4 regions of the Arthrobacter sp. KNU-44 genome follow, and region 1 is predicted to be linked to each of the others. Evidence: riboswitches for the same ligand, from Rfam matches in the RefSeq annotation. Region 1 holds a riboswitch; each other region holds the start of a gene.
What was found. A riboswitch is a leader RNA that binds a small molecule or an ion and turns the genes downstream of it on or off. The one in region 1 is predicted to bind thiamine pyrophosphate.
Positions count from the first base shown of each region.

Region 1 (7,569 bases):
GGGCGACACTTTGAATACCCCGTTGATGGTGGTAGCGCTCCTCACCATGCTGGTGGGCATTCTCGGCGCCATTGCCCAGAGCGACATCAAACGATTACTCTCCTTCACCCTGGTCAGCCATATCGGCTACATGGTGTTCGGACTGGCCATGGCTTCCGTTGCGGGGCTTGCTGCCGCGGTCTTCTATGTGGCCCACCACATCACGGTCCAAACGAGCCTGTTCCTGGTGACCGGCTTGATCGAGCGCCGAGGGGGCAGCTCGTCCATGGACAGGCTCGGTGGGCTCGCCAAGCTGTCTCCGCTCCTCGCGCTCTTGTTCTTCATTCCAGCGATGAACCTCGCGGGAATCCCGCCCTTCTCCGGGTTCCTGGGCAAGCTCGGGCTCCTCCAGGCAGGCATCGCCCTCGGGACACCCCTGGCCATTACCTTGGTGGTGGGCGGCGTGGTCACGAGCCTCTTGACCTTGCTGGCAATTGCCCGGGTCTGGAACCGCGCATTCTGGCGGAAGCCCGAGGACGCGGAATACCCGGCCGCCGCCCTCAAGGACACGGCAGCAGTCGGCCTGCTTCCGCGGACCATGGTGGGGCCAACTGCCGCGCTGGTGGTCTTTGGCGTGGCGCTGACCGTCTTCGCCGGTCCACTGTTCCAATTGGCCGGAAACTCCGCGGAACAGATGCTGGACCGTACTGCGTACATCCATTCCGTGCTCGGCGGGAATGCGAAGGTTCCGGAGATCGCTGCGCCGGTGCCGGGAGGTGGCAAGTGAGCCGCAAGCGGATTTCGTTCCGCACCGAGTTGCCCCTACTGGTCTGGCTAGTGGTCGTCTGGGGTGCGCTTTGGCGGGACTTCAGCCCGGGCAACTTGGTGTTCGGTGCGCTGATCGCAGTGGTGGTAGCCAGGGTCTTCTACTTGCCTCCTGTGGAGCTCAGCGGGCGATTCAATGTGCTGCGCGCCATTCCTTTCGCCGGGGTGTTCCTTGCCAAAGTGGTGGCCGCGAGCTTCCAAGTCATGTACCTCGCGGTATTCCGGGGGCCTTCGGTAACCAATGCCGTGGTCGCGGTTCCCCTGCGTAGCCATTCCGACCTCATAATGACCGCCACAGGCCACGTGATTTCGCTGATTCCGGGTTCCTTGGTGGTGGAGGTGGATCGCTCAACGTCCACGCTCTATATCCACGGGCTCAATGTCCGCAACGATGTGGACACCGCCAAGCTGCGCAAGGAAGTCCAGGACACGGAGGCCTCGCTGATCCGGATCATGGGTACCCGAGCGGAAATGGACGCACTCCAGGCCGAAGGCTGGCCTGCGACGAGGGGAGTTGGCTCATGAAAGACATCGTGCTGATCGTCACGGCGGTGATTCTCAGCCTCGCGGCGGCAGGCGCGATCTACCGGATCGCCGTCGGGCCGTCCCTGCTGGACCGGGTGCTTGCCTCGGACGTCCTGCTCGCCATACTGGGCGCCGCGCTGGCCATCGACATGGCCGTCAACAGGCACCTCAACAACCTCGTGCTGCTCGTCGCGCTGACGCTGATCGGGTTCGTTGGCTCGGTGACGGTGGCCCGCTTCGTGGCCGACCGAAGGGGACAGGTCAATGACTCCTAATGCCACCGGAGTTGACGCAGTGATCGATGCGGTCACCGCAGTGCTGCTGATTGTTGGTGCGCTGATGTCATTGGGCGCGGCAATCGGCCTGTTGCGGTTCCCGGACCTCATGAGCCGCATGCACGCGGCCACCAAGCCGCAAGTGTTGGGGCTGTTCCTCGTCTTGGCGGCCATCGGGCTGCAGATGCGCGAATGGTGGGTGTGGCCGATCCTGGCGGTGGCCTGGATCTTCCAGCTGCTGACCGTGCCCGTATCCGCACACATGGTGGGCCGCGCAGGCTACCGGACCAAGCACCTCCACCGCGAGTTGCTGAGCATAGACGAACTTGAGGCCGTGGTGCTGCGGGCTGCCGGTCAACGGGCAGCGGAGAAAGCTCAGGAAACGGGACCGGCAATGCCCCACACCGGGAACGGCGGGAGCCCAGCGGCGAACGGCCGGGACGGCGGGCCGTCAGCCTAGACGATGTCCTGCGTCTTCGAGAAACGCGAGATGGCGCGCTGTGTACTGCGGCTTGCGAAAACCTGGATGACTGCGCTGACGGTCGCCGAAATCAGCGCAAAGGTCAGCGCCGAGCGCAGGCTTGCCTCCATGTCGTCGTGACCCTTGGGAGGCTTCTTGCCGGTGGACTTTTCCCACAACGCATTGACGATCTTGGTGCCGACAAAGCCTGCGCCGATGCTGACGCCAGTGCCGAGCAGCTTGATGAGGAGGTTCATTCCGGGACTCCTTGCGGGAGGAAACAGGACCGTCCCCAGCCTAACCCCACTTCAGGGCAGTTCCGGAGCAACGGTTGGGGATTGGCGCCTCAGCCGGAAGAACTCCTCCAAAGCTCCAGGCTTTGGACGGACGGGCACGATGTCACGGTCCTCGGCCAGTATCGCTTCCACCGTGCCGAGAGCGAGGAGCTCATCCAGCAGCGCCAACGTGGGCGGCATGAGCTTAAGGGTTCCGGCGGCTTCGGCATCCAGGATCCCGCGGACCGGCATCCACAAGGACGATGACGCTTCCGTGGTTTGGTGCCTTGGTTCGGCACCGGAAAGCGGGCAGGCAAGGTAGAAGTATGTGTCGAAGCGCTTGGGCTGGTCTGCGGGGGTGACCCAGTTGGCCCACGGGCGGAGGGTGGCGGCGTCGAGCTTCAGCCCGGCCTCTTCGAACACCTCGCGCTGTGCGGCCGCCAGCACCCGGCCGGCGTTGAACCGGGCCGAAGCGGGCTCGACGGCGATGCTGCTCCGGTGCCATGCGGCGGTGTGCCGCTCGACGACGTCGTCCTCGAAGTCCCAGCCGGAGCTGTCCGCCTGGTCCACTCGTCCCCCGGGGAAGACGACCATGCCCGCGGCGAAATCCATCGTGGTCACGCGGTGCTGCACGAACACCTCCAGGCCGCGCCCGGCATCCGCCGGAACCTCCGGGTCTGACTGAACCGTGTGAACGGGGGCCTCGCGGACCAGGATCACGCTCGCGGCGAGCCTAGGTTCGGCCACCGTGGTGCTGTTCGCTTCGTCAATGCCTGCCAAGACCGCTCCTTTGCCCGCGTTGCGTCACATTCTGCTGGATCATTCTCCCAGCTTCTGCGCCCGCCCGCGCCATTCCGGGCCCTGCCCGCGTCCGGCCGGCGAGTGATCCAGCAGAATCCGTCGTGTGACCGTTCCGCGTAGGCCAGCACAGCGCCCGCAACCCCGCCAAGGTGTAAACTGAACCACGCCCAAAAGGGTGGATTGATAACGACAGGGGAGCGCCGCCGTCGGGCTCGCAGCAATGCGGTACGGATGACGGGCGCTGAGAGTGCGGACAGCCGCAGACCCTCGAACCTGATCCGGCTAGTACCGGCGCAAGGGAGTCGAGTTCTCATAGTGTCCGGACCGGCGCGGCGGAAGCCGCTCGCAGGCAACCGGAAACACTTTCCCCTCCTGTTCCTCAGGAGGACAAAATGACTGGTATTTCTGCAAGGCCGGGCCTCACCAAGCCTGGTTACAACTGGCGCGTCGTGGACATCGTCGTGGCGGCACTGATCTCGATCGCCGGTGGCGTGATCTTCTGGGCATGGGACCAGATGGCTCTGGTTGCTACGCCTATGTCTGCCGGCTACCCGCCGCTGAGCGGCCTGATCGCCGGTGGCTGGATGATTCCGGCAGTGCTGGGCATGCTCATCGTCCGCAAGCCCGGTGCGGCAATTTTCTGCGAGACGGTGGCCGCCACCAGTGAGCTCATCATGGGTTCGCAGTACGGCACCACGGTCCTGATCTCGGGCCTGCTCCAGGGTCTCGGCGCGGAACTCATCTTCCTGGCCTTCATGTACAAGAAGTTCAACCTGCCGGTGTCCCTGCTGGCCGGTGCCGGCGCGGGCCTGTTCTGTGGTTTGAACGACTCCTTCCTGCCGTGGGGCTGGAACATCGCCTACGAACCCGTCGACAAGCTCGCGTACATCGTGTTCTGCACGATCTCCGGTGCCGTCATTGCCGGAGCCCTGTCCTGGATCGCGACCCGCGGCCTGGCCAAGACCGGTGTCCTGAGCGCGTTCGCGTCCCGCAAGGCCGCCTCGGAGCCCGTCTTTTCCTGATGCCCAGTCCTGATTCCGGCACCCCTGCTACTGTGCGACCCGCCGCCATTTCCGCGCAAGGCTGGGGCTGGCGGCACGCTGGCCGCACCACGCAGGCCATCCACGCCCTCGACCTGGACATCCGCCCAGGCGAGCGTGTGCTCCTGCTCGGCCCCTCGGGCGCGGGCAAGTCGACGCTCCTGCACGCCTTGGCGGGCGTATTGGGCGAGGAAGGTGACGACGCCGACGAGACCGGCTCGTTGCTGGTGGACGGCGTTTCGCCGAAGGCCCAGCGGGGCCGTGCCGGACTCATGCAACAGGACCCCGAAACCCAGGTGGTGCTTTCCCGGTTGGGCGACGACGTCGCGTTCGGCGCCGAGAACCTTTGCGTGCCGCGGGAAGAGATCTGGACGCGGGTCCATGAAGCGCTCGACGACGTCGGGCTGCGGAATAGTGCGAGCGGCAACTTTGCGCTCGACCACCCGACCTCGGCCCTCTCGGGCGGGCAGAAGCAGCGCCTTGCGCTCGCCGGCATCCTGGCGATGCGGCCCGGCTTGATCCTCCTGGACGAGCCGACCGCCAACCTGGACCCCGCTGGCGTACTGGAGGTCCGCGATGCCGTCGCCCGCTGCCTGGACAAGACCGGCGCCACGTTGGTGGTGGTGGAGCACCGGGTCTCGGTTTGGAAAGACCTCGTGGACCGGATCGTGGTGCTCCAGCCGGGCAGCTCCTCGTCCGCGGGAGGGTCGACGCCTGCGGTGCTTCTGGACGGCGATCCGGACACGGTTCTGGCTCAAGCAAGGGACATGCTCATTGCTGCGGGCGTGTGGGTGCCCGGGTACGTGCCGGCCACCCGGCCACGTTCAGGAACAGGCTATGGCTCGGGGGCCGGCCCCCGGAACGCTGGGGAGCTGCTGCTCGCCACGCAGGAGCTCGCGGTGTCCCGCGAACGGCCACGGCGCCGCGGGTTCAAAACCATCCCGCCCCTTCCTGTGCAGTCCGGACTCGACGCCGAAGTGCTCGCCGGGCAGGCACTGACCATCACCGGTCCCAACGGCGCCGGAAAATCGACCTTCGCGTTGACCCTCGCGGGCTTGTTGGCGCCGGTGTCCGGCACGGTGACTGCCGCCGTCGGGCTCAGCGACGGCGCTGGTAACGACCCCTTCAAGTGGAAGGCCCAGCAGCTGATCTCCCGCATAGGGACCGTGTTCCAGGAGCCTGAGCACCAGTTCGTGACCGGCCGCGTGCTCGACGAGCTCATGTTCGGCCCCAAACACCTTGGCCATGGAGAGGAACGGGTGGACGAATTGCTGGAACGGCTGCGCCTGGGGCATCTCGTGGACGCCAACCCGTACACGCTCTCCGGTGGCGAAAAGCGCCGGCTGTCCGTGGCCACAGTGCTCGCCGCGCACCCACGCGTCCTGGTGCTGGACGAACCCACCTTCGGCCAGGACGCGAACACTTGGGCCGAGCTTGCGTCGTTCCTGTCTGAACTGCTCGACGCCGGCACCTCGGTGGTTTCCGTGACCCATGACCGGGAGTTCAGCTCCGTCCTGGGCGGCACCGAGATGCGGCTCGAGCCTGCGTTCCAAGGCGGGGCCCGGCAGGAAGCGGGTGCGGCATGAGGGAAACCCTGACCCTGCGAGGCAACAATGCACTCCTGACGCGCGCGAATCCGCTGGCCAAGTTCGTGTCGGTCTTCCTGATCACCCTGGTGTTGGCGCTGTCCATCGACCTGGTGTCAGCTTCGACGGCGCTCATCGGCGAACTGGCGTTGTTCCCCCTCGCGGGGCTCACCGTGCGCTTGCTGTGGCAGCGCGGCTGGCCCTTGATTATCGCGGCCGCGCTTGGAGGCTGGAGCACCGCGATCCTGTCGGCGGACAGCGGAAGGATACTGCTCGACGTCGGGATCTGGTCTATCAGCGAAGGCTCGCTTCAGCTGGGACTCGGGTTCATGCTGCGCGGCCTTGCCATAGCGTTGCCGGCCATTCTCCTGATGAGTTGCACCGATCCGACGGACCTTGCCGATGCCCTGGCGCAGAAGGCGAAACTGCCGCACCGTTTTGTCTTGGGCACTTTGGCCGCGCTGCGGCTCGTGGGACTCATGGCGGAGGAGTGGCAGACGATCGGCATGGCACGGCGCGCGCGGGGTGTCGGCTCGCATGGGAGCCCGCCGCAACGGTTCAAGGCCATGCTCGGCCAAAGCTTCGGTTTGTTGGTGCAGGCGATCCGTCGCGCGTCCCGCTTGGCTGTGACTATGGAGGCCAGAGGCTTCGGCGGCGGACGGCGGACTTGGGCGCGCGAATCCTCCTACAGTCGCCTGGACGTCTGGGTTCTCGCTGGCGGGCTGCTCATCGCAGCCGCGGCGGTGCTCGCGGCCCAATGGGCAGGAACGTGGCACTTCGTCTGGCTGAAGCAGCCCAACTAACTCGCATTTGTTGTCGTTTTGGGGCCTCATAACGACAACAACTGCGAGTTACTTGGGGGAGGACGTGTGGCTGGCTTCCGGTGGCCGCGAGCAACGCAACACTCAGGCTCTAGGCCGGATATCGCACGAGACGACTATTCTGCGACAAAATCGGCGAGTTGCGTCACGAAACCTCCGATTGATAGACCATCTGTGATATTTATTGGGTATGACGCAACCGACTGCCGAACATGTAGGTCTCCTTCTTCGCGACGCCCGCGGCGAAAAGGGCTGGACACAAGGACAGCTCGCTTCGGAACTGGGCACCAGCCAAAGCGCCATTGCCCGCATGGAACAGGGCAAGCAGAACCTTAGCCTCCGGATGATCGAGCGACTTGAGTCGATCTTCGGACGAACCATCGTCAAAGTCGGCAAACGGCAGATGACCCACCTGCGCGTGGAGGGCGGACGCACGCTCTTCGGCTCGGTAGACGTCAACAGCAGCAAGAATGCCGGCGTCGCATTGCTTTGCGCGAGCCTCATCAACCGCGGCACCACTATCTTGCGTCGGCTTGCCCGGATCGAAGAAGTCAACCGGATCGTCGAGGTTTTGACCTCAATTGGTGTCGAATGCACCTGGCTGAACGGCAACGATCTTCGCATCCGCCGCCCGGAGACCCTGGACCTTGCCTCCATGGACGTGGAGGCGGCCCGCCGCACCCGTAGCGTCATCATGCTGCTGGGCCCCCTCTTGGATGAGGCGGCCTCGTATCAACTGCCCTACGCCGGTGGTTGCGATCTCGGGACTCGAACCGTGGAACCGCATATGCAGGCGTTGCGGCAGTTCGGGCTCTCGGTGGAGGCCAAGTCCGGCTTCTATTCCGTGCAGGCTCCACCGGCCGACGGCGAGCACCGCACCTTTGTCCTTACGGAGCGCGGCGACACAGTGACGGAGAACGCCATCATGGCCGCCGCACACCGCAGCGGTACTACCGTGATCCGCAATGCCAGCCCCAATTAC
Region 1 is NZ_JBPXNG010000002.1:2,547,571-2,555,139, forward strand. Features, by position in the region: gene ACSVHC_RS12895 (Na+/H+ antiporter subunit D) at 1-766, shown strand, start outside; gene ACSVHC_RS12900 (Na+/H+ antiporter subunit E) at 763-1,329, shown strand; gene ACSVHC_RS12905 (monovalent cation/H+ antiporter complex subunit F) at 1,326-1,604, shown strand; gene mnhG (monovalent cation/H(+) antiporter subunit G) at 1,594-2,064, shown strand; gene ACSVHC_RS12915 (DUF4235 domain-containing protein) at 2,061-2,321, opposite strand; gene ACSVHC_RS12920 (NUDIX hydrolase) at 2,373-3,119, opposite strand; TPP riboswitch at 3,322-3,458, shown strand; gene ACSVHC_RS12925 (ECF transporter S component) at 3,533-4,162, shown strand; gene ACSVHC_RS12930 (ABC transporter ATP-binding protein) at 4,162-5,766, shown strand; gene ACSVHC_RS12935 (energy-coupling factor transporter transmembrane component T family protein) at 5,763-6,569, shown strand; gene ACSVHC_RS12940 (UDP-N-acetylglucosamine 1-carboxyvinyltransferase) at 6,778-7,569, shown strand, end outside.

Region 2 (7,569 bases), 1.3 Mb from region 1:
CCGACGTCGACGCCACCGTCCGGGAGATCCGGCGTGCCCTGTTGGACGCCGACGTTGCCGTTCCCGTGGTCCGCGAGTTCACAGCCCGCATCCGTGAACGCGCCCTGGGCGCCGAGGTTTCCGCGGCCCTGAACCCGAGCCAGCAGATCGTCAAGATCGTCAACGAGGAGCTCCAGGAGATCCTGGGCGGCGAGACCCGCCGTATCCGAATGGCGAAGACCGGCCCCACAATCATCATGCTCGCCGGTTTGCAGGGTGCGGGTAAGACCACCCTCGCGGGCAAGCTTGCCAAGTGGCTCAAGGCCCAAGGCCACAGCCCCGTGCTGGTTGCCGCCGACCTCCAGCGTCCCAACGCCGTGACCCAGCTCCAGATTGTCGGTGAACGCGCCGGAGTTCCCGTCTTCGCGCCGCACCCGGGGACCACCTCGGATCTGGATGTTCCCACCGGCGACCCGGTCGCCGTCGCGCGCTCCGGCGTCGACGAGGCCCGCCAGAAGCTGCACGATGTCGTGATTGTCGACACCGCGGGACGCCTCGGCGTCGACGCCGAAATGATGGACCAGGCGCGCCGCATCCGCCAGGCGATCATCCCGAACGAAGTGCTGTTCGTGATCGACTCCATGATCGGCCAGGACGCCGTCAACACGGCGGTTGCCTTCGATGAAGGCGTCAACTTCACGGGTGTCGTGCTGTCAAAGCTCGACGGCGACGCGCGCGGTGGTGCCGCCCTCTCGGTTGCGTCGGTCACCGGAAAGCCGGTCATGTTCGCGTCCACCGGCGAAGGCCTCGACGACTTCGAACTGTTCCACCCGGACCGCATGGCTTCCCGCATCCTCGATATGGGTGACGTTCTCACCCTGATCGAGCAGGCCGAGAAGAACTGGGACAAGGATGAAGCGGCCCGGATGGCGAAGAAGTTCGCCGACCAGGAAGACTTCACCCTGGACGACTTCCTCGCCCAGATGCAGCAGATCCGCAACATGGGTTCCATGAAGAAGATGCTCATGATGATGCCGGGTGCGCAAAACATCCGCCAGCAGCTGGAGCAGTTCGACGAGCGTGAAATCGATCGCGTGGAGGCAATTGTCCGCTCCATGACCCCGCATGAGCGTTTGGCTCCGAAGATCATCAACGGTTCCCGTCGTGCCCGCATCGCCCGTGGTTCCGGTGTCCACGTCTCCGAGGTCAACGGCCTCCTGGAGCGTTTCGCGCAAGCCCAGAAGATGATGAAGAAGCTGGCCCAAGGCGGCGGAATGCCCGGGATGCCTGGCATGCCCGGACTCGGTGGTGGTTCCCGCAAGGCGAGCAAGAACGCACCCAAGAAGAAGGCCCGTTCCGGAAACCCCGCCAAGGCGGCCCAGGAATTGCGCGACGCCGAGAACAAGCGGGCGAACGCCGTTCGCACCGGCGCGGCTTTCGGCCAGGGTACCGGCGACTTCGACCCCTCCCAGCTGAACCTGCCCAAGGGCTTCGACAAGTTCCTCGGTAAGTAGCTATCCCACCCAACTAGCTAGCAGTAGGTGTCGTTTTGACGGCTCAGAACGGCATCAACTGCTAGTGAGTTGGGTTGTCAGCCCCGTGCCATAGGCTGGGGGAATGCAAAAGCAGCGCGTTGTGTTCGTCCATGGAGCAGGCACATTCGGCGCTGCCGCGTGGCCGAAACAGCACGGCATGGCGTTGGCGTACGATGCACTGTTCCTGAAACGCCACGGCTTTGATGCGCAGGCCGAGCCTCTGGAATCCGATGTTGCCGCCGACGTGGACATTATCCTGGAGTGCCTCGGAGGGCGGGAGGCCGCGTCAGGTTCCGGCCCCGCACGTGGAGGCCATATCGTAGCGCACTCCCAAGGCGCGATTTCAGCCATGTTGGCCGCGGTGGAGCGGCCCGACCTAGTCCGGTCCCTCGTGCTGGTGGAACCGGCTTGTCTTTCATTGACGGCTGAGTTGCCCGCTACCGCGGCTTACCGGGCACTCATGGAGCCGTTGTTCCGGATCCGGCACGAACTCAGCGATGACGATTACCAACGCGAATTCGTCCGGAGGGCGTTTTCCTCCGAGGCGGCCGTTCTCAGTACCCCGGAGGCCCGTCGTACCGCCCGACGCCTGCGGCTCCAGGCCCCGCCTTGGGAAGCGCCCCTGCATATCGTGCCCGGTGTCCCCACACTTGTCCTGACCGGTGGTTGGGAACCCCTTTACGAAGAGATCGCCGGCTACTTGCAGGAAACCGGTGCCCTCCACCGCGTTGCGGCTGGAGGACACCGGCCTCATGATTCAGTTGAAGGAGACCGGATGATCCGGTCCTTCATCGCGGATGTCAGCCGCGCCGGATCAGTGCAAGCTTCCTGATTAGTTCAGGCTTTCCGACGTCGCTCAACGTTTTCCTGCGGGAACCTCGAGCTCGGGCAAGTAGACCTTGCCGCCGGATGCCAGGAATTCCTCGCTCTTTTCGCGCATCCCGCTGTACATTTCCGCGATGGCCGCCTGGGAATCCGCCGAGCCGTATTCGTCGCGGATGTCCTGGCTGATGCGCATGGAGCAGAATTTCGGTCCGCACATGGAGCAGAAATGCGCCGTCTTGGCCGGTTCCGCCGGGAGCGTCTCGTCGTGGAACGCTTCGGCCGTGACCGGATCCAACGACAGCGCAAACTGGTCACGCCAGCGGAACTCGAAGCGGGCCTTGGACAGGGCATCGTCGCGTTCGTGGGCGCCGGGGTGTCCCTTCGCAAGGTCGGCTGCGTGGGCGGCGATTTTGTAGGTGATCACGCCCGTCTTGACGTCGTCCTTGTTGGGCAGGCCCAAGTGTTCCTTCGGGGTGACGTAGCAGAGCATCGCGGTTCCGTAGCGCGCGATCTCCGTGGCGCCGATAGCCGAAGTGATGTGGTCGTAGCCCGGTGCAACGTCGGTCACGAGCGGGCCGAGGGTGTAGAACGGTGCGCCGTCGCACAACTCCTGCTGCCGCTCGACGTTCTCGCGGACGAGGTGGAACGGGATGTGCCCGGGGCCCTCCACCATGACCTGCACGTCGTACTTCCACGCCCGCTTCGTGAGCTCCCCGAGCGTGTCGAGCTCGGCGAACTGCGCGGCGTCGTTGGCGTCCGCCGTCGCTCCCGGACGCAAGCCGTCACCCAGCGAGAACGCGACGTCGTACTTGGCGAATATTTCGCAGAGTTCGTCGAAGTGCGTGTAGAGGAAGTTTTCCTCGTGGTGGGCCAGGCACCAGCCGGCCATGATGGAGCCGCCGCGGGAAACGATGCCCGTCACGCGGTTGGCTGTCAGCGGAACGTAGCGCAGCAACACGCCGGCGTGGATGGTCATGTAGTCCACGCCCTGCTCGCACTGTTCAATGACGGTGTCGCGGAAGATCTCCCACGTGAGCTTGTTGGCTTCGCCGTTGACCTTCTCGAGGGCCTGGTAGATGGGCACGGTGCCGATCGGCACGGGGGAGTTGCGGATGATCCATTCGCGGGTGGTGTGGATGTCGTCGCCCGTGGACAGGTCCATCACTGTGTCGGCGCCCCATTGCGTGGCCCACTGCAACTTGTCCACTTCTTCGGCGATGGAGCTGGTGACAGCCGAGTTGCCGATATTGGCATTGATCTTCACCAAGAAGGCCTTGCCGATGATCATCGGTTCGGATTCGGGGTGGTTGATGTTGTTGGGGATGATGGCCCGGCCGGCGGCGACTTCGCTGCGGACGAGTTCCACATCGCAGTTTTCGCGAAGTGCAACGAACTGCATTTCGGGCGTCACGATGCCCTGCTTGGCGTAGTGCATCTGTGTCACGGTCTTGCCGTCGACGGCGCGGCGGGGCACCGGTTGTGCGCCCTTCCACTCTGCGGAGGCGGCGCCGCGGCGCACGGCCGACTTGCCGTCGTCGAGCAGGTTCCGTTCGCGGCCGCTGTAGGCCTCGGTGTCACCGCGGGCTTCGATCCACTCGCTCCGGAACGGCTCGAGGCCGACCACAGGATCACTCCCGGGCCCTGCAGTCCGGTACACCTGGAAAGGCGTGTTGGCCTCGCCGTTGGGGGACGGCTCCAGGGCGATTTCAGTCACCGGAACCCGGATTCCCGTCTCGGCATCCTCCAGGAACGCGAGGGAATGCGACTTGAGGGATTGTGTCACCTCTTGCGGCGATCCGTTTTGGATAGGGCTCAGCTGTGATTCTTTGGTGCTCAAAGGATTACTCACTTCCTTCGCCGGCATTACCCGGACAGGTTCAACGGTCGCAGGCTGCGTCAGCCTGATCTCAGCCCTTGCAAGGGCCCCCGTGTGGTCGTAGACGAAGCTACCACAGCAGAGAGCTCCTGAGACAGATGTGACCAGGACAGCTGTGACGGGGCCGGCGACGGCGTCGGAGTCTAGGGTGGAATCATGGCGGAAATCATCGAATTCAGCGGCACCGTCCTCACCGGGCCGGAGGAGGAACGTCGCGGCCTCTGGTCGGTCAACGGACGGTTGACCTTTCTGCGGCCTGCTGCCGCACCGGACGTCGTCCTGGCCGGATGGGTGCTGCCCGGCCTTGTCGATGCGCACTGCCATGTTGGCTTGGGCAAGGGCGGGGCCGTCGACGACGAGACTGCGCGCCTGCAGGCGACGGCGGACCGGGACGCCGGGACGCTCTTGATCCGCGACGCCGGATCCGCAAGCGACACGCGGTGGCTGCAGCGCCGCACGGACATGCCGAGAATCATCCGCGCGGGCAGGCATATCGCGAGGCAACGCCGTTATATCCCCGGGCTGGCCGAAGAAGTCGAGCCGGAGGATCTGGCGGAGGCGGTGCGCAAGCAGGCGCAGTCCGGAGACGGCTGGGTCAAGATCGTCGGGGACTGGATCGACCGCTCCGCCGGGGATCTCGGCCCGTCCTTTCCGGCCGCCATCGTCAAGGACGCCGTCGCCGCGGCACACGACGAGGGAGCCAGGGTAACTGCCCATTGCTTCGCCGAAGGGACTATCGACGACATGCTCGACGCCGGCATCGACTGCATCGAGCACGCCACCGGCCTCCTGCCGCACCATATTCCCCGGCTGTTGGACCAGGATGTGCCGATTGTCCCCACCCTCATCAACATTGCGACCTTTCCGGACATCTCGAAGCAGGCGGAAGCGAAGTTCCCGCGATACGCCGCCCACATGACCATGCTGTGGGAGCGCAGGCATGAACGCGTCGCCGAGGCATTCGACGCCGGAGTGCGGGTGTACGCCGGGACAGATGCCGGCAGCGTCATCAAGCACGGCCGGATCGGTGAGGAAATCCTGGAATTGCATCGCGCGGGCCTTCCGGCGGCCGCCGCCCTCGATGCCGCCTGCTGGTCCGCACGCGAGTGGCTGGGGGCCGACGCCATCAGCGAAGGTGCCAGTGCCGACGTCGTGCTCTACGCAAACGATCCCCGCGCGTCCCTTGAGGTGGTGCTGAATCCGCGATGCACCGTGCTGAGGGGACATATTTCAGGGAACGCCGGGCATTAGGAATAAATTGAAGCTTCAAGTAATTTAGATAGATAGAGGTAGCCGAAGGGCGGCGCCACAAAAAGCCGGGAGTTTAACATGACCATCGCATCCAGCCAGGATCTCCTTCCTGCCGAACTCACCATGGGTACTGTCATGCTCAAAGTGGGGGACATGAAGCTCATGGGCGACTACTACCAGCGGGCGCTGGGGCTGGACGTGGTCGCCGAACAGGATGGCGGGCTCTATTTCGGCAGGCTCGGCAAGCCGTTGGTGCACCTCGCGCCGGCGTCCGGGCTCCAGATTCCGGGTCGCGGGGAGGCCGGACTGTTCCACACGGCTCTGCTGTTCGAAGACCAATCCTCGCTCGCCGCGACTGTTGCCTCCGCCGCGCAATACGAGCCCCACGCTTTCGTCGGCAGTGCGGACCACCTGGTCAGCGAGGCCTTCTACTTCACCGACCCTGAGGGCAACGGCATTGAGCTCTACTACGACAAACCCCGCGAAGGCTGGGAGTGGAACGGCAGTTCGGTCGTCATGGACAGCCTGCCGCTCCCGCCGCAGCGCTACCTCCAGCAATACCTGAGCGAAGCCGCGGTCGCGGGCCAGCACGAGGCCGGCGCCGGCGTCGGGCATGTCCACCTCCAGGTGGGCGACGTGCGGACCGCCCATGATTTCTACGTCGACACCCTGGGCTTCGAGCAGACCGCCGGCTGGCACGGTCAGGCCTTGTTTGTCTCCGCGGGCGGCTACCACCACCACATGGCCATGAATGTCTGGAACAGCCGCGGTGCAGGTCCGCGCAAGGACACACTCGGCCTCGGCGAGGTGGTCATCGAGGTTCCGTCAGGAGACGACGTCGGCGCGCTCGCCGACCGCCTCAAGGTTGCCGGTATCGCGTCCCACCACACGGGCCAGGAGTTGCGCTTCGAGGACCCGTGGCGCAACCGGCTGCGGGTCGCCGTCCGCTACGCTTGATCCGACGACGTGGCGCATTTCGGCCGCCGCGCCGCAGCTCCGTTGGCACGAACGAATGAGAGTACTTTCCATGGGCTTTGCTGAAATCTTTGTTGCCACCCACGATGAAGCACTCAAGAGGGCCGCTGCCCTGGAGAAGGGCAGCGACGTATCCGGCGCCGCAGTACGGATCCCGGGAATCAGCGATTTCGAAGTAGAACAGCTCGGCGACCTCGCCGGGACCGCCGTGCATGCAAGCGGGGCCGACTATGAGCTTTCTTTGGTGGACGTCACCAGCGACGCCTTGCTGGGCGTCCCCGAAGCCATGGTGCGCGCCCTGTCCGAGCTCCTCAGCTACGAGACCGAAGGGGAGGGAAACGTCCTCGACGACGTCGCCGAAAGCTGGGCGGCCCAAGAGGACATGCCCTTTGATGCCCAACAGTCCCGTCTGTACGTCCAGCAGTTGGCGGCCCTCGCGAGCGACGTCGAAAAGGCGGAGCGGGCCGGTCTTTACGTCTGGTCCGCAGGCGAGTAACCCCGCAGTAAACCGGCCGCACGGACTGCGCGTTCGAAATACTGTCCGCCATCTGGCACAATGGACAGGTACTCGATCCGCACGGCCCCTCTCTCCGTGTGTGCATCTTGTCCTTGGAACCCTCAAGTATGGCCCGCCCCACGGGTGCAGAACGACGGGCTCAACCCCGTTTCAGAAACAGGAGTGACCACAAAAGTGGCCGTAAAGATTCGCCTTAAGCGCTTCGGTAAGATGCGCGCACCGTACTACCGCATCGTCGTCATGGACTCCCGCGCCAAGCGCGATGGCCGTGCGATTGAAGAAATCGGCAAGTACCACCCCACCGAAGAGCCCTCGTACATCGAGGTCGTCTCCGAGCGTGCACAGTACTGGCTGTCCGTCGGCGCCCAGCCGACCGAGCAGGTTGCCGCGATCCTCAAGATCACCGGTGACTGGCAGAAGTTCAAGGGTCTCCCGGGCCAGGAAGGCACGCTGAAGACCAAGGTCGCCAAGCCTGCTTTCGTTGCACCGGAGAAGGGTTCCGTCATCATCCCGGAAGCCATCACCAAGAAGGCCAAGCAGTCGGAAGCAACTGAAGCTCCCGCTGACGCTGAAGCAGAGACCACCGAGGCTGAGTAAATTGCTGGCAGAAG
Region 2 is NZ_JBPXNG010000002.1:3,870,816-3,878,384, forward strand. Features, by position in the region: gene ffh (signal recognition particle protein) at 1-1,493, shown strand, start outside; gene ACSVHC_RS19160 (alpha/beta fold hydrolase) at 1,597-2,346, shown strand; gene thiC (phosphomethylpyrimidine synthase ThiC) at 2,371-4,176, opposite strand; TPP riboswitch at 4,172-4,279, opposite strand; gene ACSVHC_RS19170 (amidohydrolase family protein) at 4,372-5,466, shown strand; gene ACSVHC_RS19175 (VOC family protein) at 5,545-6,423, shown strand; gene ACSVHC_RS19180 (hypothetical protein) at 6,494-6,937, shown strand; gene rpsP (30S ribosomal protein S16) at 7,133-7,555, shown strand; gene ACSVHC_RS19190 (RNA-binding protein) at 7,557-7,569, shown strand, end outside.
Region 2: another riboswitch for thiamine pyrophosphate. It lies ahead of thiC (phosphomethylpyrimidine synthase ThiC); the one in region 1 lies ahead of ACSVHC_RS12925 (ECF transporter S component).

Region 3 (7,569 bases), 960 kb from region 1:
AGACGGCAATGTTTGGGCAGCAAGAATAGTGGCCATACTCCAAAGTATGCCTGCCGCTGCCGCCCGGTCATATTACTGCGCAGTATTGTGGTCATAACTGCAAAGGAAAGGCGGCAGACAAGTGGCTGAGAGTGCACGTATCAAACAGGAGGCACAGGTCAGACAAGATCGGACCGGTTCCCCACGCTCGGCGAGGCTGCCACGCGATGAGCGCCGGGCCCAGCTCTTGAACGCCGCCTTGGAAGTCTTCGTTGCCAACGGCTTCCATGGTGCAGCGATGGACGAAATCGCCGAGACCGCCCATGTCAGCAAGCCGGTGCTGTACCAGCACTTCCCGTCAAAGCGGGAGCTTTACATGGCCCTCCTCGACAGCCACCTGGCCATGCTCACGGACCAGATGCTCACGGCGCTGAATTCGACGTCGGACAACAAGGAACGCGTCCAGGCCGTCATGCGCGCCTACTACCGTTTCATCGCGGGCGATGACCAAGCCCACCGGCTCGTCTTCGAATCCGATCTCATCAATGACCCGGATGTCAGCTCGCGACTGGAGACTTTCAACCGCACCTTCGCCGACGCCGTCGCCAAGGTCATCGCCGAAGACACCAAGCTGCCCCCGCTGGAGGCCCAGCTGCTCGGCCGGGGCTTGGCCGGAATGGCGCAGGTCAGCGCCCGGTATTGGCTCGAAACCGACGGCGATCTGGACCTCGATGTCGCCAGCGATCTGATCTACCGTTTAGCTTGGCGCGGAATCAGTCGCTTCCCGAAAGAGTCCTAGACTACAAATAGAGGACTGAGTAATTTTTGATTGGCTGGGAGGCCCCGCTGTGGAAGTAAAGATCGGCATTCAGAATGTTGGCCGTGAGATCGCGCTTGAGTCCGCTCTCGACGCCGAGGCTGTTGCCAAGATCGTAAGCGAGGCCATTGCCAACGGCACGGACCTGCGCCTGACCGACGAAAAGGGCCGCCAGGTCATCGTTCCCGGCAATGTCCTCGGATACGTGGAGATCGGCGCCGAGGAAGTGCGCCGGGTCGGCTTCGGCGCCCTCTAAGCGATACGCAAGAACACCAGCGAGCCAGGAGTCCGCATGCTCTCACTTGTCATCGTGGCGCTAGCCACCATCGCCTCAGGCTTCATCGTCTGGGGAACTGACAAACACCGTGGCACGTACGGAATCACCCTGCCCGCTGGTGTTTCCGTTGCCGTCGCCATGCTGAGTTGGATGATTTTCATCCAACTTGGCTTTGGCTACCAGCCTGGCGTGACGTGGATCCCGTGGGTCCTGCCGGTCATTCTTGGAACCGTGGCGGCCGCGGTGGCCTCCTACTTCCTGGGCCGTCATCGGACCCGGCACGACACCACCCAGCTGACCGCGGCGCTGCGACTCTAGCTGGCGCTGCGACTCTAGCTCCAGATCCGGCTCAAGGGGTTGCTTCCGGTTTGGCCACTGCCCCCACTTCCGCGGCTGCTTCGCTGGCGCTCGTGGCCGCCCGGATGTCGCGTTGGGTCACCTCGCTCCCGGCGTCATGGGAGGTGTAGCGGATGAACACCCGGTTGTACCGCCAGTCCAGGTCCGGGTGATGGTTCTGCTGTTCGGCGATGCGCCCGACGGCGGCAATCAGCTCGAGTGCGGCAGCCGACGTCGGGCATTTGTAGACGGTGGCGAGTCCGCCCAGGCGGTACCGCCAGTCCGGCAGTTCCGCCAGGGCGTCGTCGATCGCGGACTTGCTGAGGATGTCATCTTTGCCGGCCATCCGGGGCTCCTTCGCTGACGTGGAATTCGCAGGAATCCCCGGAGCGGCCAGCGTAGGCCTCTAGAGGAACTCGGCCCGGCCTTCCATCGCCGAGGACGCCAGGGCGTGTTCCCGGCGCGGGATGCGGCCGGCCTGCTTCGCCAGCCTACCGGCGATGACAGCGTGTTTGAAGGCTTCGCCCATCTGCACCGGGTTCTGCGCACGGGTCACCGCGGTTGCCAGCAGCACGGCGTCGCAACCGAGCTCCATGGCGAGTGCGGCGTCGGACGCGGTTCCGATGCCGGCGTCGAGTACTACCGGCACAGAAGCCCGGGACACAATGAGTTCGATGTTGTGGGGATTCAGGATGCCCAGTCCGGTGCCGATAGGCGCGCCCAAGGGCATCACCGCTGTGGCTCCGAGGTTTTCCAATCGAAGCGCCAGCACGGGGTCGTCGTTGGTGTAGGCGAAGACCTTGAAGCCGCGGTCCACCAGCTTCTCCGTTGCGTCCACGAGCTCCACTGCGTCAGGCAGCAGCGTCTGTTCGTCGGCGATGACCTCGAGCTTCACCCAATCCGTTTCCAGCGCCTCCCGTGCAAGCTCGGCTGTCATGACAGCATCCTTGGCGGTAAAACAGCCGGCCGTGTTGGGCAGGACACGGATGCCATGGTCCACGAGCAACTGGAAGAGCGAACCTGTTTCGGTCGGCGAGTATCTCCGCATGGCAACGGTGGTGAGTTCGGTGCCCGAGGCCAGCAACGCCGCCCCCAGGCCGTCCAGGCTCGGGGCTCCGCCGGTGCCCATGATGAGGCGAGAGCCGAACTCGACACCGTCGATCACCAGGGCGTCGGTTCGGGTGCTTGCTTCGTGTGTGCTTGCTGTCGTCATGGTTCAGCCTCCCTGTACTGCGGTAACGATTTCGAGTTCGTCGCCCTCTGCGAGCGCGGTGGCAGCCCACTGGCTGCGCGGGACCACTTCGGAATTGCGTGCGACGGCGACGCCGATCTTGCGTCCGTCAGCCGCCTGGCCGCTGGAGTCCACAACACGTCCGGTGACGTGGCTGACGAGGGTGGTGACAGACGCGTCGTCGCTCAGTGTGTGGTCTGCGCCGTTCAATTTGATGTTCATGCGTGGTCCTTCGGAAGGGGATTTGAGGTACCGGCCGATGGGCCGTCTGTTGAGGCCCGTGCCGCTGAAAGCTGGTGGGAGAAGCGGTCCGGGCGGAATTTGTTCCACCGGGGATCCGCGGTGCCGTCCATGAGCCCGACGCAGATCTTCGCCGCTGCCGGAGTGAGGAGTACGCCGTGGCGGAAGAAGCCGCTGGCCACGATGAGGCCGGGCACGGTTCTTTCGCGACCTTCCACGCGGCCCAGCAGCGGTGCATTGTCCGGAGTGCCCGGGCGCACTCGGGCAGTTGCTTCCAGAAGTTCCAGTTCGGCCACAGCCGGGACAAGTACCTGGGCGTCGCGGAGCAATTGGTACACACCACCGGCTGACACCGGGTTGGCCGATCCCCCGGACGCCGACAAGCCGTCTTCACGTTGCGTCGCGCCGATCACCACCGTCCCGTCGTCGCGGGGCACGATATAGACGGGCACTCCGCGCACCATTCCCCGGACCGTGGCGGTGACCAGGGGTTGCAGGTGCTCCGGGACGCGCAACCGCAGTATGTCGCCATAGACCGGACGCAGCGGGAGTGACAATCCCTCCGGCAGGCCGTTCAAGCGGGCGGCATCCAGTCCGTTGGCTACCACTGTTTCCGTGGCGAGCACTTCGATTCCTGAGCCGAGCACGGCCCCGACGACGCGCCCGTCCTCCCACAGGAGGCCCGCCGCAGTGTCGTGGATCGCAAAACCGTCATCGGCCCCCGGAATCCAGCTGGAATCGCCGGGCTGGTGGTCTGCCAGCGCGCCCAGAATCGCGGCCGAAAGCCGGCGTGGATCCACTTGGTGGTCGCCCGGGATGTCGAAGGCGCAGGAAATCTGCGGGCTCAGCAGCGGCTCACGCTCCCGCGCCTCGCGCAACCGCACGGATTCCACCACCAGGCCATTGGCCAGCTGGACATCCCGGAGATCGGCGAGCGCCCGGCGGTCCGCAGCGTCCGCGCCGACGGCGAGGGTCGGCGTCGTACGGTAACCCGTGCTGCGGCCGATGCTCGAGCCGGTCACATTGCGTTCGAAGTCCGGCCACAATACCGACGATTCGAGCATTAGCTCCAGGAGGTCCTCTTCCTGGTAGTGCAATTCGCTGACCGGCGCCAGCATTCCCGCCGCCGCGAACGTAGCGCCGCTGGCTGGTGCGGGATCGATGAGGGCAACCGAACGGCCGGATCTGCGGGCTTCCCACGCGATGCCGAGGCCAATGACACCGCCCCCGATCACCGCGACATCCGCGCGCAGGGGTTCGTGCTGGCTGTTCACTTCGTCCATGGAGTCCTTCCCTACGCCGGTATTAGCCGGATCAGGTCAAGCGGTCGGCGCTGAAGCCCTCTCAGCCGCGCGGCGATTGTGACTGCCGCCGCGGCTCCCGCGGTACCTGCCCAGTTTAGAGGAACTACTCTGTTTCCATGACCCAGCACGATGTCCACACCACCGCCCGCCTGTACCTCTGCACCGACGCCCGCAAACCACAGGGTGATTTTGAGCAGTTTGTCGATGCCGCATTCGAAGGCGGCGTGGACATCATCCAGCTGCGCGACAAGACGATTGAAGCGGCGGAAGAACTCGAACTCCTGGAGATCCTGCAATCCGTGGCCCATCGTCACGGCCGTCTCTGGGCAGTCAACGACCGCGCGGACGTAGCATCCCTCTCCGGCGCGCCGGTGTTCCATATCGGCCAAAAGGACATTCCGCTGCGCTCTGCCCGGAAATTGCTCCACGACCCCACCATCATCGGCCTCTCCACGCACACGCCGGAACAGATTGACGCCGCCATCGCCGCGTCGCCTGGCCGCAGCGGCCTGGACTACTTCTGCGTCGGGCCGGTGTGGGCCACCCCCACGAAGCCGGGACGCTCCGCCGTCGGGCTCGATCTGGTGAAGTACGCTGCCAACGCGGTGAAGCAGGCAGACGAAGAGACCGTCGGGGGCGTCGTGCTCCCCTGGTTTGCGATCGGCGGGATCGATCTCGGCAACGTGGAAGAGGTAGTTAGGGCCGGCGCCAGCCGCATCGTGGTGGTGCGGGCAATCACCGAAGCGCAGGATCCGACGGCAGCTGCCCAGGCGCTCCTGGCTGCCCTGGACGCAGCGGCGGCCTAGCGAGACGCCGCGAGATTTTGGAGTTACCCTGACTTTCGTGTCACACCAGCGGATAGCCCCGAATGTCAGCGAAACGTCGAACCAGCTTGCGGAAGCGCTGGCGGCGCTGCGGACTGAACTCGAGCTGCCCGCAGGTTATCCCGCTGAAGCGCTGCGCGACGCTGAAGCCGCGGTTTCCGGACACGCCCTGCCGGCGCAGGACTTCACGGATGTTCCATTCATCACGATCGACCCGGCTTCTTCCACGGATCTCGACCAGGCCCTCTTTATAGACAGGTCCGGCGATGGTTACAGGGTTTTCTACGCCATCTCCGATGTGCCCTCCTTTGTACCCCCGGGAGGAGCGCTCGACGCCGAGACCCGCCACCGCGGGCAAACGTACTATGCCCCGGACGGCCGCATACCGCTGCACCCCGAGATCATCAGCGAGCATGCCGGAAGCCTGTTGGCCGGCCAGACGTGCGGCGCGTTCGTGTGGGACTTCGAACTCGATGCCGAGGCAGAGTTCCGCACCGTCTCCGTGCGTCGGGCAAGCGTACGCAGCCGCGCCAAACTCAGCTACAAGGGTGTGCAGGCGGAGATCGATTCCGGAAGGGCTGATCCCATCCTGCAGCTGCTCAAGGAGGTCGGGCTCAAGCGGGTGGAACTCGAACGCCGCCGCGGCGGCGCAAGCCTGAACATGCCTGAACAGGAAATCGTCCAACTGCCCGACGGCGGGGGGTACAGGATCGTCGCAGCCCCCTCGCTGCCGGTTGAGGACTGGAACGCCCAGATTTCGCTCATGACCGGGATGGCCGCCGCCCAGCTGATGCTCGATGGCAAAGTGGGGATTTTGCGCACCATGCCGGCCCCCGATGAGCGCTCGCTGCTCCATTTCAAACGGCAAACGGGGGCGCTCGGCAAGCCCTGGACCGAGGGGACGAGCTATGGAGCGTACCTGCGGACCCTCGATGCCAAGGACCCCCGGCAACTGGCCATCCTCCATTCAGCAGGGCTGCTTTTCCGTGGTGCCGGCTACACACCCTTCGACGGCGAGGTACCGGGCAGCGTCATGCAGTCAGCCATCGGGGCACCCTATGCCCACACCACCGCGCCGTTGCGCCGGCTTGTCGATCGTTTTGTGCTGGTCATCTGCGAAGCTCTGAGTAATGGAACAGAGATCCCTGCATGGGCCCGGAATGCTTTGCCGACCCTGCCGGTGATCATGGCGTCTTCCGACCAGCTTGCCGCCAAAATGGAACGCCTGGCCTTGGACACGGTGGAGGCAGCGCTCCTGGTGAACCACATCGGACAGGAATTCGACGCCGTAGTGATTTCCGGATCGAAGCCCGCCAAGAACAACGGAAACGGTAACGGGAACAGCGCCAATGGCAACAACGGTAATGGCAATGGGAACGGAGCCCCGCACGGCCCCTACGGCATCGTCCAGATCGCCGAGCCGGCAGTCACCGCTCGTTGCGACGGCGAAATGGAGTCGGGCACTAAGGTCCGTGTGAAACTGCTGGACGCGGACATTGCAACCCGCCAAATCACCTTCGAACTGATCCCGTAGCGCACTCCGTTCGCAGGCCCGGGACCGGGATCCGGGGATTATCGCGCCCAGACGTTAGACTGAGTGAGTAGTAATGGATGCCCGGTCGTTGATTCAGTTAATTTTTTGACATCAACAAGCCCGCCCCTACGCGATCTTGAGATACACCAACTGGTCCCCAGTGCCAGTATTTAGATAGCCCGCGATCGGCTTCCACTGGATTTGCTTGCGCCCATCCGTGCTCCGGAACGGCCCTGCCACAACCGTTGAGCACGCAGCGCAGCCCAAATGAATAAGGAAAACTCCACTGTGAGTGAATTGCACACCCATGAAGTTCTGACCGACGGAACCGAAACAATCGAACCCGAGGAAACCATTTCCTCGGACGAAACACCCCACGAGATCGCAGAAAAGACCTTCGCCGACTACAACGTCCGCGCCGACATCGTTGAGTCCCTCGCCGACGCCGGAATCACCCACCCGTTCCCCATCCAGTCCATGACGCTCCCGGTCGCCCTAGGCGGTCACGACATCATCGGCCAGGCTAAGACCGGTACTGGAAAGACTCTCGGATTCGGCATTCCGGCACTGCAGCGGGTCGTCGGACCGGACGACGCCGGGCACGACAAGCTCGCTGTCCCGGGTGCACCCCAGGCCCTCGTGATTGTTCCTACTCGCGAACTCGCCGTTCAGGTGGCCAACGATCTCCAGACGGCGTCCCGGAAGCGCAACGCCCGCATCGCCACCATCTATGGCGGCCGCGCATATGAGCCCCAGATCGAAGCCCTGCAAAAGGGCGTCGAGGTTGTTGTCGGCACTCCCGGCCGTCTGATCGACCTCTACAAGCAGAAGCACCTGAACCTCAAGAACGTTCGCATGGTGATTCTCGACGAAGCAGACGAGATGCTTGACCTCGGCTTCCTTCCGGACGTCGAGACCCTGATTGCCGGCACACCCGCCGTCCGCCAGACCCTGCTCTTCTCGGCCACCATGCCTGGCCCGGTCATCGCCATGGCGCGCCGCTACATGACGCAGCCCACGCACATCC
Region 3 is NZ_JBPXNG010000002.1:3,511,222-3,518,790, reverse strand. Features, by position in the region: gene moeB (molybdopterin-synthase adenylyltransferase MoeB) at 1-36, opposite strand, end outside; gene ACSVHC_RS17555 (TetR/AcrR family transcriptional regulator) at 122-778, shown strand; gene ACSVHC_RS17550 (DUF3107 domain-containing protein) at 828-1,052, shown strand; gene ACSVHC_RS17545 (hypothetical protein) at 1,089-1,391, shown strand; gene ACSVHC_RS17540 (4a-hydroxytetrahydrobiopterin dehydratase) at 1,423-1,755, opposite strand; gene ACSVHC_RS17535 (thiazole synthase) at 1,816-2,622, opposite strand; gene thiS (sulfur carrier protein ThiS) at 2,626-2,862, opposite strand; gene thiO (glycine oxidase ThiO) at 2,859-4,163, opposite strand; TPP riboswitch at 4,155-4,274, opposite strand; gene thiE (thiamine phosphate synthase) at 4,301-4,990, shown strand; gene ACSVHC_RS17515 (RNB domain-containing ribonuclease) at 5,028-6,542, shown strand; gene ACSVHC_RS17510 (DEAD/DEAH box helicase) at 6,831-7,569, shown strand, end outside.
Region 3: another riboswitch for thiamine pyrophosphate. It lies ahead of thiO (glycine oxidase ThiO); the one in region 1 lies ahead of ACSVHC_RS12925 (ECF transporter S component).

Region 4 (7,569 bases), 1.4 Mb from region 1:
CCCGCACCCGCCGCAAGGCTGCACCGAAGACGGTTACCGCGGATGAAGCCCCCGACGCCGGAGCTGCCGCAGCCGCCGCTGAGCCGCTCACCGAAGCGACGGACGCCGAAGCGCCCAAGGCTCCCGTCCGGCGCACAAGGGCTCGAAAGAAGGTCGAAACTTCCGAGCCGCTGCCAGGTTTCGCCGAAGAAGCTTCCACGGAAGGTGGCGAGGCTCCGAAGGCTGCCGCCGCCGTCGAGCCTGAAGTAGCGGCAGAAGCCGAAGCTGCCTCCGAGAAGCCGGTCCGCCGCCGTCGTGCGACGAGGGCGAAGAGCCCCGAACCCGTCGCCGAGGAAGCCCCGGTTGAATCACCGCCTGCCGAGGTTGCGCCGGGCGAAGAAAACGCTGTGGTCGCGGAAATCGCGCTCGAGGAAACCACCGGGGAACCGTCCGTCGAGGCGGAAGCCGCAAGCCCGATCGCTTCGTTGTTCATGGAACCTGGCTCCGTCACGTCCATGATCTTCCAGGCGCCGGACTTGAGCGCCGTTGCCCGGCCGGCCGTCGTCGAAGAGGAACCGCAGGCTGACGCCGAAGAAGTTTCCGAGGACAACGAACTGGACGAAGCCGGCAGCCGCCGTCGCCGTCGCAGCCGTGGGCGTCGTGGACGCCGGGGCAACGAGCGCGATGAAGCCACGGGAGAAGAAACGTCCGCGGAATCCGAGGACGAGACAGAAGCCGGCACCGAGGAAATCCTCGAAGAGGGCGTAACCTCCCGCCGGCGTCGGCGCCGTCGTCGTGGCGATCAGGACCTGGAGCTGACGGGTGGCGGAGACGACGATCCCCCCAACACTGTCACGCGTGTCCGTGCCCCCCGCGCACACGTTGAGTCCACCAGCAGCTCCGACCGCGTCACGAGCGTCAAGGGCTCCACTCGCCTTGAAGCCAAGAAGCAGCGCCGCCGCGAGTCCCGCGAGACCGGCCGCCGCCGCCAGGTCATCACCGAGGCCGAATTCCTGGCCCGCCGTGAGTCCGTCGACCGCCAGATGATCGTTCGGCAGCGCGACGACAGGATCCAGATCGGTGTCCTGGAAGACGGCGTGCTCGCAGAGCACTTCGTGTCCAAGACACAGCAGGATTCCCTGATCGGCAACGTCTACCTGGGCAAGGTCCAGAACGTGCTGCCGTCGATGGAAGCCGCGTTCGTCGACATTGGACGCGGCCGCAATGCCGTGCTGTACGCCGGTGAAGTCAACTGGGATGCCGTCACCTTGGAAGGCAAGCCGCGCCGGATCGAAAACGCCCTGAAATCAGGCGATTCCGTGTTGGTCCAGGTCACCAAGGACCCCGTGGGTCACAAGGGCGCACGCCTGACGAGCCAGATTTCGCTCCCAGGCCGCTACCTTGTGTACGTACCGGGCGGGTCAATGACCGGTATCTCCCGCAAGCTGCCCGACGTCGAGCGCAACCGCCTGAAGAAGATCCTCAAGGACCGCCTCCCGGAGAACGCGGGCGTCATTGTTCGCACCGCCGCGGAGGGTGCTTCCGAGGAAGAGCTGACGCACGACATCAACCGCCTGCGGGCCCAGTGGGAAGGCATCGAAAGCCAGTCCACGTCCACCAAGATCTTGGCGCCGGAACTGCTGTACGGCGAACCGGACCTGACCATCAAGGTGGTCCGCGACGTCTTCAACGAGGACTTCTCCAAGCTCATCGTCTCCGGCGACGAAGCCTGGGACACCATCGAAGCCTACGTCACCTACGTGGCGCCGGACCTGGTGGGACGCCTCGAAAAGTGGACCTCGGATCAGGACATCTTCTCGGCATGGCGCGTTGACGAACAGATCCACAAGGCATTGGAGCGCAAGGTCTTCCTGCCCTCCGGTGGTTCGCTCGTCATCGACCGCACCGAGGCCATGACGGTTGTTGACGTCAACACCGGGAAGTTCACCGGCAGCGGTGGCAACCTCGAGGAAACCGTCACCAAGAACAACCTTGAGGCTGCCGAGGAAGTGGTCCGTCAGCTGCGCTTGCGCGACATCGGCGGAATCATCGTCATCGACTTCATCGACATGGTCCTGGAATCCAACCGCGATCTCGTATTGCGCCGCTTGGTCGAGTGCCTCGGCCGGGACCGCACCAAGCACCAGGTCGCCGAAGTGACGTCCCTTGGCTTGGTCCAGATGACGCGCAAGCGCATGGGCACGGGCCTGCTGGAAGTCTTCGGCGAGCAGTGCGAAACCTGCGCCGGTCGGGGAATCGTCACGCACGACGAGCCTGTGGAGCACCGTCGGGCCAACGTGGTGGCAGCTGAACACCACCACCCACGCACGGAGTCACAGCCGACCGTCCGCCCCGAGCAGCGCAAGCGTCGCCGCGGCAGGGGCACCGGTCAGGGAACTGCCGAACTCCCGATCACCCCACCTGTGCCGGTCCACAGCGTGGAATCCACCGATCCGAACCGCCAGGCGGCCACCCGCGCAGCCCTTGCCACCATCGCGGCGGCAGCCCACGCAGCCCACCTGCACGACGACGAGCTCCACCACACGGCGGAATTGCTCGCCGACGGGCACGTAGCAGAAGCAACCCCGGTCCAGGCACCCCCGGCCCAGGCTCCTGCTGCTGCTTCGAGTAGCGAGGAACGTTCGAAGCCTGTGCTGCGATTCGGCGGCGAGGAAGTTGCGTTGCCCTTCGTCCACCACGAAGAGGAGCCAGCGAGTGGTGCACCTGCCATGAGCCTGGACCTCTTGGCACAGGCATTCGCGGGCCTCGGAGAAGCTCCCGACACTGCGACGACGGCAACTGAGGCCGAGGAAGCGCCCGCGGGGACCCCCGCGGCCGTTGCAAGCGGAGAATCCCCGGAAGCGGGTTCGCGCGGACGCCGAGGCCGTCGCAACCGCAGCGCCAGCCGGGCCCAGGGTGCCGCCAACGCCACCAACGTTGAGCACCACGAGGTTGCCGCGGCCGCCTCCGGTGGGGCAGCGCACGAGGCCAAGGCGACGGACGCTGCTCCAGCCAAGTCGACGGCGGCAGCGGAACCGATCATCCTCGGGGTCGGCGTGCCCAAGTCCGAACTCTAACCGCAGTTTCCTGCCCGAAGCCCCGGCCGTTTCCGCTCCTGTGGAAACCACCGGGGCTTCGGCGTTGCCGGCCAATTCACCGGACTCCGAGAATCCGGTTGCAAAGGGCGATTTCAGCGGGCGAGGCGTGATCCGGGTTAAGCTAGGGGACTGACACGGGGTGCCGCGCACCAAGCCGGCTGAGACCAGACCCGTTGAACCTGTCCGGTTAGCACCGGCGAAGGGATGTCTTGCATGACTGTTTCAGCGCAATCAGCCGTCTACCCGCTCAAGGCCATCCAGCGAGCTATCCCGAGGGTCCTCAGCATTGCCGGCTCGGATCCTTCGGGTGGTGCCGGGATCCAGGCAGACCTCAAGAGCATTGCGGCCAACGGAGGCTATGGCATGGCCGTGATCACGGCGCTCACGGTACAAAATACGCAGGGCGTCACGGCCGTCCATGTGCCTCCCGTGGAATTCCTGCGCCAGCAATTGGATGCGATTAGCGACGACATCACCGTCGATGCGGTCAAAATCGGCATGCTCGGGGACGCGGCCGTCATCCACGAAGTCCGTCGCTGGCTCGGCGAGGCGCGCCCCGCCGTCGTCGTGCTGGATCCGGTGATGATCGCGACCAGTGGCGACCGGCTCCTGGCGGAGTCCGCTGAAACCGCGCTGCGGGAACTTCTGCCCCTCGCTGACCTGGTGACCCCCAACCTTCCTGAATTGGCCATGCTGCTTGGCGAGCCTGTTGCCATTGACTGGGCATCAGCGTTGGAGCAAGGCAAACGCCTGGCTGCAGCCTGCGGAAACACCGTCCTGGTGAAGGGCGGCCATCTGCAGGGAGAGGGCTGCCCCGACGCCCTGGTCAACACCGAAGGAGTCCTGAGCCAGGACGTGGTGGAATTCGCCGGTCAACGCGTGGAGACCCGCAACAGCCATGGCACGGGATGTTCCCTGTCGTCGGCCATGGCGACGGCCAAGGCACGGCTCGGCGATTGGGAGTCTGCCTTGCGCGTAGTCAAGCCCTGGCTTCAGGGGGCGCTGACCCAGTCCGAGGTGCTGGAAGTGGGGAAGGGCAATGGGCCGATCCATCATTTCCACGCGCTCCAGCAGGACCTTCATCCGGGGGACTTTGCCGTCCGGATGTGGGACGCCGCCCAAACGGAACTCGCGGCCATTTATGGCCTGGACTTCATCCGGCATTTGCAAACCGGCGGCCTCAGCGAAGCGCAGTTCAGCTATTACCTCTCGCAGGATGCGATCTACCTCAACGGCTATTCCCGGGTCCTGGCGCGGGCAAGCGCCCTCGCGCCCAGCGAAACCGAACAGCTGTTCTGGGCCCGCGGTTCGCAGATGTGCCTTGAAGTCGAGTCCGAGCTGCACCGGAATTGGCTCAGCGGACGCCAGGTAAGCGGAGAACTGGGTCCAGTCACCAAGGCCTACGTGGACCACTTGCTGGCCGCGTCGGCGTCGGGCAGCTATGCAGTCCTGCTGGCCGCCGTGCTTCCCTGCTACTGGTTGTACGCCGAAGTGGGACAGCAGCTCCACCTTGGCTATATTCAGGCGGGAGCGTCGGACGAGCACCCTTACGCGGACTGGCTGCGCACGTACGCCGACGAAGCATTCGCCGAGGCCACCCGCAAGGCGATCGACATCACGGATGCCGCTGCGCAGGCCGCGTCGCCAGGGGAGCGCACGGCAATGATGGAGGCTTTCACCCAATCCTGCCGGTATGAAACGGCGTTCTTCGATGCTCCAAGGTTGCACGGCTGATCCCGGTTCCTGGCGCGGAAGCGCCGGATGAAGCGCCTGTTCCGGCGGGCGCTGCTGCGTGTCGGCGTCAGGATCCGAGCTTTTCCCCGCAGGCAGGGTAAGGTGGACGGGCACGGTACCGGATGGCGACATAGCCAGTCTGTGGCAGCCATCACGTGGCAGCCTCCGGACCTGGCCTCATTTGCAGCCGAAGGCGAAACTAGCGTAATCTAGATCTTCGGTGCTTACGCCAACACTTGGGTTATGCCCCTAGAAACCGTTCATTTGGAACTTACCTTCCATTTGGAACTATTCGAGGGATGACTCATGGATTCCGTACCGGAGTCCACGGCGTTGAGGCACAGCGTGAACCAGGCCCGTTTTCGGATCGGGGTTCCGCACGCAAATTTAGTAATAAACGTCGAGAGAAGTGAGTGCCCAAGTGGTGTACGCGATTGTCCGCGCAGGCGGCCGCCAAGAAAAGGTTTCCGTTGGAGACTACGTAACCCTGAACCGCGTCCCCGGTGGAGCCGGCAGCACCCTTGAGCTGCCCGCACTGCTCCTGGTGGACGGTGACAAGGTCACCTCCGCTGCTGCGGATCTGGCCAAGGTCAAGGTTACGGCTGAGATCCTCGAAGACCTCCGTGGTCCGAAGATCGTCATCCAGAAGTTCAAGAACAAGACCGGCTACAAGAAGCGCCAGGGTCACCGTCAAGAACTCACCAAGATCAAGATCACCGGTATCAAGTAACCACTGGTTGCTGTTCAGGTTTTCAACAGATTCCCCAGAATTTAAAGGCAGGCATTTCAAATGGCACATAAAAAAGGCGCGAGCTCCACTCGCAACGGTCGTGACTCCAACGCCCAGTACCTCGGCGTAAAGCGCTTCGGTGGCCAGGTCGTTTCCGCAGGCGAGATCATCGTCCGCCAGCGCGGCACCCACTTCCACCCGGGCGCCGGTGTCGGCCGCGGTGGCGACGACACCCTGTTCGCCCTGCAGGCAGGTGCGGTTGAGTTCGGAACTCGCCGCGGCCGTCGCGTAGTGAACATCGTTGCTGCTGCAGCTGCAGAGTAATAACACGTTCTGAACGGGTGGAGCGGGCCGTATGGCCCGCTCCACCTGTCTTTTTAACCGCACTAGAATTTACTAGTGCGGGCGGCGGCGCGTCAGCCCGCAACACGCACTTCAAGCAGTAATTTCCAGTTAGAGGAGAAACACGTGGCGACCTTCGTAGACCGGGTAGTACTTCACGTATCCGGCGGAACAGGCGGCCACGGCTGTGTCTCTGTTAAGCGCGAGAAGTTCAAGCCCCTGGGCGGACCCGACGGCGGCAACGGCGGTAACGGCGGCGACGTCATCTTGCGCGTTGATGCCCAGACCACCACTTTGCTTGATTACCACCACGCACCGCACCGCCACGCAACCAACGGTGGCCCCGGCATGGGTGACTGGCGCGGCGGCAAGAACGGTGAAACCCTCGTGCTTCCCGTCCCGGACGGCACTGTGGTCAAGACCAAGGACGGCGTTGTCCTTGCTGACCTTGTAGGTGAAGGCACCGAGTTCATCGCCGCTGCAGGTGGCCTGGGCGGCCTTGGTAATTCTTCGTTGTCTTCGCAGAAGCGCAGGGCTCCCGGTTTTGCCCTCCTCGGCACTGAAGGCGACTCCAGCGACATCGTCCTGGAATTGAAGTCCATCGCGGACATCGCGCTGGTTGGCTTCCCCTCTGCGGGCAAGTCCAGCCTTGTCGCGGCGATGTCAGCTGCGCGGCCCAAGATCGCCGACTACCCGTTCACTACCCTGATCCCCAACCTTGGCGTGGTCCAGGCCGGTGAGGTCCGGTTCACCATTGCAGACGTTCCCGGATTGATCGAAGGGGCGAGCGAGGGCAAGGGCCTGGGCCACAACTTCCTGCGCCACGTGGAGCGTTGTGCCGCGCTGGTGCACGTCCTGGACTGCGGAACCTTGGAAGCGGACCGGGACCCGCTCTCGGATCTTGCGATCATCGAGCAAGAGCTGGACAAGTACGCGGTGGACATGAGCTACGCCGGCGTTGACGGCGAAGTTGTCCCCCTGAACGAACGCCCCAAACTTGTTGTCCTGAACAAGGTCGACCTGCCAGACGGTCGGGACATGGCCGAGTTCGTCCGTCCCGAACTGGAACAGCGCGGCTACCGCGTCTTCGAAGTCTCCGCTACGAGCCACGAAGGCCTGCGCCAACTGAGCTTCGCCATGGGCGAGATCGTCATGGCCGCGCGCAAAGCCGTTGCCACCGCGCCTCCCAAGGTCGCGGCGCCCGTCCTGCGCCCCCGCGCCGTCAACGAGTCCGGCTTCAAGATCCGCCGCGAGGAAAAGAACCTCGAGCCGCTCTTCCGCGTGCTGGGGGAGAAGCCGGTCCGTTGGGTCAAGCAGACCGACTTCACCAACGAGGAAGCCATTGGCTACCTGGCCGATCGCCTGGCCAAGCTCGGCATCGAAAACGAGTTGTTCAAGATGGGTGCCGTTCCGGGTGACACCGTGGTGATCGGCGAAGAGGACGGCGTCGTCTTCGACTGGGAGCCCACCATGATGGCGGGCGCCGAACTCCTGGCGACGCCTCGAGGCACGGACATCCGTGTTGCCGACATCGGCGACCGCCCCACCCGTTCGCAGAAGCGCGACGAGCAGCTCGAACGACGCGAAGCCAAGGCTGCAGCACGCGCCGAGCTCGAAGCCGAGCGGAAGGCGGGCATCTGGACTGAGTCCGTCAGCGGACGTCGTCTACCCAAGCCCCTGAAGGAA
Region 4 is NZ_JBPXNG010000002.1:3,965,053-3,972,621, forward strand. Features, by position in the region: gene ACSVHC_RS19630 (Rne/Rng family ribonuclease) at 1-3,056, shown strand, start outside; TPP riboswitch at 3,203-3,299, shown strand; gene thiD (bifunctional hydroxymethylpyrimidine kinase/phosphomethylpyrimidine kinase) at 3,291-4,811, shown strand; gene rplU (50S ribosomal protein L21) at 5,233-5,541, shown strand; gene rpmA (50S ribosomal protein L27) at 5,602-5,865, shown strand; gene obgE (GTPase ObgE) at 6,010-7,569, shown strand, end outside.
Region 4: another riboswitch for thiamine pyrophosphate. It lies ahead of thiD (bifunctional hydroxymethylpyrimidine kinase/phosphomethylpyrimidine kinase); the one in region 1 lies ahead of ACSVHC_RS12925 (ECF transporter S component).